Regions from separate parts of the Arthrobacter sp. TmtSoilC51 genome, predicted to be linked through region 2. Evidence: predicted binding sites of a transcription regulator. Region 2 holds the regulator's gene; the other holds the start of a gene.

Region 1 (3,352 bases), 690 kb from region 2:
CGGGACCCATCTTGACTCCCACCGCACGGCCGGCTGCGGCCAGGCCTTCAACGAATGACAATGGGGGAGAGAACGCTTCCGGATCCCAGATCCGTTTTGTCCCGGACGTTGAGGTTGTGCGTCGTGCGGGATCCAGCCACACGCCGTCGATCCCGTCCAGTTCTACTGACATGGCATCCGAGTGCACCACTGTGGCGTGCGGGAAGGGCATGAGGTTGATGGTGGCGCAGGCAGCGGTGGTTTCATCCATCTCCACTGCGGTCACGGCAATGTCCATCGAGGCCAAGGCCATGGAGTCGGCTCCAAGGCCGCAGCCCAGGTCTGCTACGTGGGAAATGCCGGCCTTGGCGAAACGCTCGGCGTGCCGGGCCGCGACATTGAGGCGGGTCGCCTGCTCAAGTCCTGCCTGGGTAAACAGCATCTGCCGGGCAAACTCACCGAACTTGGCCTCCGCGCGGGTCCGAAGCCGGGACTGCGTCAACACCGCGGCCACCAGCTCAGGGGAGTGGCCTGCTTTGCGGAGGTCGGCGTTGACACTGAACGCATCCGCTTCGCGGTAGGGTCCCAGCGAGGCAAGGAGTTCCCATCCTTCAGTGGTGAGCAAGGGTGCGATCTGTTCCTGCGGTGCGTGAGACATGGGATCAAGCCTAATGGCGCGCGCCTTGACGCCGTGAGTTCGGAACCAGCCCGATAGGGTTGTTTTCATGGAAGACAACGCAGCTCCGCAGCCCTCCGACACGAACAACCCGGGTGGGAACCATTCCCCTGCCCCAGGAGCCGCAGAGCATTCCTCCGGCCGTTCCCTTGTGGCATACGCCCGTCCTGCCTTGATCGTGGGCGCCGTGATCGTTGTCATCTGCGTTGCCCTGCTGATCGTCATCTTCGCCTTGGATTCATTCAACGCGGCGGCCTACTCCGTGACGGGCAAGAGCGTGAATGACGCTACTGACGAAGCCCGCGATATACGGGAGCTGTACAGCGGGGCCCGCATTGGCGGGATCATCGCCTTGGTGATCTCCGGCGTCGTTGCCCTCGCGGCCGCCGTCGTTCTGTATGTGAATCGCGGATCTGCGGCTGTGGATGAAGACGACGACGGTGAAGACTACGATCTCGATGACCTCACCGGGCGGTAACGGGAGTTCACCAACGACGAAATTCTGGCACTCACCTTGACCGAGTGCTAACGCTTACATAGAGTCTTGTTAGCACTCTCCCTCGGAGGGTGCTAATCACGCCAGGCGTCCACCGGCACCGCGACGACGGTTGCACGCCACGGCACCCTAGTTCTTAGTCCATGAATCAGCTCATGAAAAGGAGAGTCCGAGTGTCGGTCTCGATTAAGCCTCTTGAGGATCGTATTGTTGTTCGCCCGCTCGAAGCAGAGCAGACCACGGCTTCCGGCCTGGTAATTCCGGACTCCGCACAGGAGAAGCCGCAGGAAGGCGAAGTTGTTGCAATCGGCCCCGGCCGCTTCGATGACAACGGCAACCGCGTGCCGGTTGACGTAGCTGTTGGCGACGTCGTTATCTACTCCAAGTACGGTGGAACCGAAGTCAAGACCGGCGGCAACGAGTACCTCGTTCTGTCCGCCCGCGACGTCCTTGCGATCGTCGTAAAGTAACTTCCTGGAGCCCCGCACCGCAGCCGCGTTGGAATCATTCCGACCTTCTGCGGTGCGGGTTTTCTGTCTTGAAAGGACACAACCATGGCAAAGCAGCTTGCTTTTAACGATGCTGCCCGCCGGTCTCTTGAGGCCGGTATCGACAAGCTCGCCAACACTGTCAAGGTGACGCTTGGCCCGCGCGGCCGCAACGTCGTGCTGGACAAGAAGTGGGGCGCTCCCACGATCACCAACGATGGCGTGACGATCGCCCGCGAAGTTGAGCTTGACGACCCCTACGAGAACCTTGGCGCGCAGCTGGCCAAGGAAGTAGCCACCAAGACCAACGACGTCGCCGGCGACGGCACCACCACCGCTACGGTCCTGGCTCAGGCACTGGTCAAGGAAGGCCTGCGCAACGTTGCCGCAGGTGCCGCTCCTGGCGAGATTAAGCGTGGCATCGAGGTTTCCATTGAAGCCATCGCAGCCCGCCTCCTGGAGAACGCAAGCGAAGTGCAGGGCACCCAGGTTGCCAACGTTGCTGCTATCTCCGCCCAGAGCGACGAAATTGGCGAGCTGCTCGCCGAGGCGTTCGGCAAGGTGGGCAAAGATGGCGTTATCACCATCGAAGAATCCTCCACCACCCAAACCGAACTCGTCCTCACTGAAGGCATGCAGTTCGACAAGGGCTACCTCTCCCCGTACTTCGTCACCGACGCAGAACGCCAGGAAGCCGTCCTCGAAGACGCCCTGATCCTGATCAACCAGGGCAAGATCTCCTCGCTGCAGGAATTCCTGCCGTTGCTGGAGAAGGCGCTGCAGGCGTCCAAGCCACTGTTCATCATCGCCGAAGACATCGAAGGCGAAGCCCTGTCCACGCTGATCGTCAACCGCATCCGCGGCACGCTGAACGTTGTGGCCGTCAAGGCTCCGGGCTTCGGCGACCGCCGCAAGGCCATGCTCCAGGACATCGCTACGCTCACGGGCGCCCAGGTTGTTTCCCCGGACCTTGGACTTTCGCTGGACACTGTTGGCCTCGAGGTACTGGGTACGGCACGCCGCATCACGGTCACCAAGGACAACACCACCATCGTCGATGGCGCCGGAACCGAGCAGGACGTTGCCGACCGCGTGGCCCAGCTGCGTGCCGAGCTCACCCGCACGGACTCCGACTGGGACCGCGAGAAGCTGCAGGAGCGCCTTGCCAAGCTGGCTGGCGGCATCGGTGTCATCAAGGTTGGCGCAGCCACCGAGGTTGAGCTGAAGGAAAAGAAGCACCGTATCGAGGACGCCGTTTCCTCCACGCGTGCGGCCCTTGAAGAGGGCATCGTTTCCGGTGGCGGTTCCGCCCTCATCCACGCCCTCAAGGCACTGGACGAGTCGCCCGCCGTCAAGGCCCTGGAAGGGGACGCGGCAGCTGCTGTTGGCATCGTCCGCCGTGCCTTGATCCAGCCGCTGCGCTGGATCGCCCAGAACGCTGGCTTCGACGGCTTCGTCGTCGTTTCCAAGGTCTCCGAACTCGAAGCCAACCACGGCTTCAACGCCAAGTCCGGCGAGTACGAGGACCTGATCGCTGCTGGCGTGATCGACCCCGTCAAGGTCACCCGCTCCGCACTCCGCAACGCCGCTTCCATCGCTGCCCTGGTTCTCACCACCGAGACCCTGGTTGCCGAGAAGCCGGCCGAGGAAGAAGACGCACACGCAGGCCACAAGCACTAATCGCACGTTCGAAAAAGCCCTGGTCACCTTCGC
Region 2 (3,352 bases):
GAAAGCGTATTCAGGGGCGCAGATCAGGAACTGGCATTCAGGGCGTAGTGAGGAAGTCGATGACTTCCTCCACCCTTCCCAGGAGCGAGGCTTCCAGGTCCGCATAGCTGCGTACCGCGCCGAGCAGGCGTTGCCAGCCGAGGCCAATGTCTTCAGCCGTTTCGTGCGGCCAACCGAAGGCGGCCAGAATCCCGGTCTTCCAGTCAGTCCCTCGTGGAACTTCCGGCCAACGCTCCATACCCAGCACTTTTGGCCGGATAGCTTGCCAGACATCCACGTAGGGGTGACCGACAATAAGGACGTTTCCGGCGGCTCCGGGCACCGTCATGGCTTCTTCGGCGATGCGCGATTCCTTTGAGCCCGCCACGAGGTGGTCTACCAGGATCCCGAGCCTGCGGCCCGGCCCGGGGGAGAACGCGGCGATCGCCGACTTGAGGTCGTCCACGCCGTGGAGTGGCTCGACCACGATGCCCTCAATGCGGAGATCGTCGCCCCAAACTTTCTCCACCAGTTCGGCGTCGTGCTTGCCTTCTACCCAGATGCGGCTCGCCTTGGCCACCTGGGCACGCTGGCCCGTGACCTTCACGGAACCAGACGCCGTCCGTCCTGCTTGCACAGGCGTAGCCGGAGCCTTTGCGGCAGGAGGCATGAGCCGAATGGCCTGGCCTTCAAGCAGGAAGCCAAACCCAAGCTGGAAGGACTTTGTCTTGCCGCGCCTGTCCTCCAGGGAGACGATGTGCATGCCCCCGGATTTCTCCACCCGGGTAACCTCGCCCACCCAGCCGGACTGGACATCTTCCAGGACCATTCCGCGCTGGACGGCTACCTCGGGGAGTTTGCGTTTGGCAGGAGCGGACAGATCCTGCGGGCCCCACGTGTCGAAAGCCAAGGACTTCATACCCCTTTGTGCTGGTTGTGCTGGGAATAACTCCCGCGGGCGGTTTCAATGCTAGCAACGCCCTGGCTCATACTAGACTTGTTAGCACTTAGGCATGTTGAGTGCTAAGTATTGGTCCGATGTAGGCCCGGACAGTCGTCAGGAGGTGTTGCAATGAGTGAGCCACGCAAGCTTGAGGTGCTGCGCGCAATCGTTGAGGATTATGTGCATTCCCGCGAGCCTGTTGGATCCAAGGCACTTGTGGAGCGGCACCATCTCGGCGTTTCCAGCGCCACCATCCGCAATGATATGGCCGTACTTGAAGAAGAGGGCCTCATCGCGGCGCCGCACACCAGCGCGGGCCGGATCCCCACGGACAAGGGCTATCGGCTGTTCGTGGACCGAATCTCGCAGGTCAAGCCGTTGTCCGCCGCGGAGCGTCGAGCCATCCATTCGCTCCTGGAGGGGCCGGACGACCTCGATGACATCCTTGAGCGCACAGTCAGGCTGCTGTCGCAACTGACCAACCAGGTCGCCGTCGTTCAGTACCCACACTCCAACCGGGCGTTGGTCCGCCACGTAGAGTTTGTCCTCCTGGCACCAAAGCAGGTGCTCGTTGTGCTCATCGCAGATACGGGAAGCGTTGGCCAGAAGGTCATCGAGGCCGGCTCCGATGTCAGCAACGAGGCCCTGATGTCTCTGCGTTCCAGGTTCCTTGGCAGTATCGCGGGAACCCAGCTGGCTTTGCTGCCGCAGGTGTTGCCTTCCGTGGTGGCACTGTGCCCGCCGGACCTTCGGGGGATCGCGCAGCATCTTGCCCATGGTCTGCAGGCGCTGAGTGACACCAGCCGTGAAGAGCGCATCGTCCTTGCCGGAACAGCCAACCTTGCGCGCTCCAACGTGGACTTTCCGTTGAGTATTGGGCCAGTGCTGGAGGCCCTTGAGGAACAAGTTGTCATGCTCCGGTTGTTGTCCGACATGGGGGATGATCCTCGCGGGGTGTCAGTGAGCATCGGGCGCGAGAATCCCTATGACGGCCTGGCTGAGGCATCAGTCGTGGCAACGGGGTATGGCTCCGGCGCCAAGGTGGGAATCCTCGGACCAACCCGGATGGACTATCCCACCACCATGGCTGCCGTGCGCGCCGTGGCCCGTTACCTTTCCCGCATTCTCGGCGGCTGACGCCAGCCCCGAGGTAAGAATCGCAGTACAACAAGGAAGAGATACCGACTTTGAGCAGCCACTATGACGTTTTGGGAGTCTCGCCGGAAGCCACCGGGGAAGAGATCAAGAAGGCGTACCGCAAGTTGGCGCGCAAGCTTCACCCGGACGTCAACCCTGGTGAGGATGTCGCGGAGCAGTTCAAAGCCGTGACGCATGCCTACGAAGTGCTGTCCGACCCCCAAAAGCGCCGCGTCTACGATGCCACCGGTAACGAGAACGGCACTGACAACGGCTTTGGTGGCGGCTACTCCGGCCAAGGCTTTGCGTTCCAGGACATCTTCGATACCTTCTTCGGCGGTGGCGGCGGACACGCTGGTCCGGCCTCCCGCGTACGCAGGGGCCAGGATGCACTCATCAGCGTCCGCATCGACCTCAAAGACGCCGTGTTCGGTGTCAACAAGAAGCTCGAAGTTGATACGGCCGTTGTCTGCCCCACGTGTGATGGCAGCTGCTGCCGGCCTGGCACGCACCCGGAGCGTTGTGACATTTGTGGCGGCAGCGGCCAGGTCCAGCGGGCTGTTCGTTCCATCCTGGGCCAGGTCATGACCACGGCGCCGTGTGGTTCCTGCGAGGGCTTCGGTACGGTCATCAAGGATCCCTGCAACGAGTGCAACGGGCAGGGGCGCATCCGCAGCCGCCGTTCCCTCACCATCAAGGTCCCTGCCGGTGTTGCCACGGGTACCCGCATCCAGCTCTCCGGGCAGGGCGAGGCGGGACCGGCTGGCGGACCTGCGGGCGATCTTTACGTAGAGATCCGCGTCAACAATGACTCCACGTATATCCGTGAAGGCGACGATCTGCACGCAACTCTGAGCGTTCCGATGACCGCAGCCGCCTTGGGCACGGAACTGACCCTGGAAACCTTTGACGGGCCCCAGGAGATCGATGTCAAGGCCGGCACCCAGTCCGGCGAGGTCATCACTCTTCGCGGTTTGGGCGTTACCCACCTCAGGGGCTACGGCCGCGGCGATCTCAAGGTGCACCTGCACGTTGAGACACCGGTCAAGCTGGATCCCGCACAGGAAGAGCTGTTGCAGCAGCTTGCCAAGTTGCGCGGAGAGCAGTTCAGCGAAGGCAAACTCGTGGCCAGCGGCGGCATGTTCGCCAAGCTGCGGGACAAGCTCGGTAACCTGTAGCGGTGAGCAACCCCGTTTTCTTCGCGCCCGCCGGGAGCCTGGATGGCGTTGAGCCGGGCGCTTTGTTCGCCATTGACGGTGCAGAAGCCAGGCATGCCGTAACGGTGAAGAGGCT

The links. The regulator HrcA, encoded in region 2, represses chaperone genes, less so after heat shock. The targets are predictions, from matches to a motif close to TTNGCACTCGNNNNNNNCGAGTGCNAA.
Region 1: groES (co-chaperone GroES) is a predicted target of HrcA. The motif match lies at 1,158-1,184, and genes of this name have one in related genera.

The regions. Positions count from the first base shown of each region.
Region 1 is NZ_AP035877.1:3,717,940-3,721,291, reverse strand. Features, by position in the region: gene ACZ5G6_RS16965 (THUMP-like domain-containing protein) at 1-637, opposite strand, end outside; gene ACZ5G6_RS16960 (hypothetical protein) at 705-1,133, shown strand; gene groES (co-chaperone GroES) at 1,325-1,621, shown strand; gene groL (chaperonin GroEL) at 1,706-3,319, shown strand.
Region 2 is NZ_AP035877.1:3,031,876-3,035,227, reverse strand. Features, by position in the region: gene ACZ5G6_RS13815 (DUF3097 domain-containing protein) at 38-889, opposite strand; gene hrcA (heat-inducible transcriptional repressor HrcA) at 1,052-2,059, shown strand; gene dnaJ (molecular chaperone DnaJ) at 2,110-3,237, shown strand; gene ACZ5G6_RS13800 (16S rRNA (uracil(1498)-N(3))-methyltransferase) at 3,240-3,352, shown strand, end outside.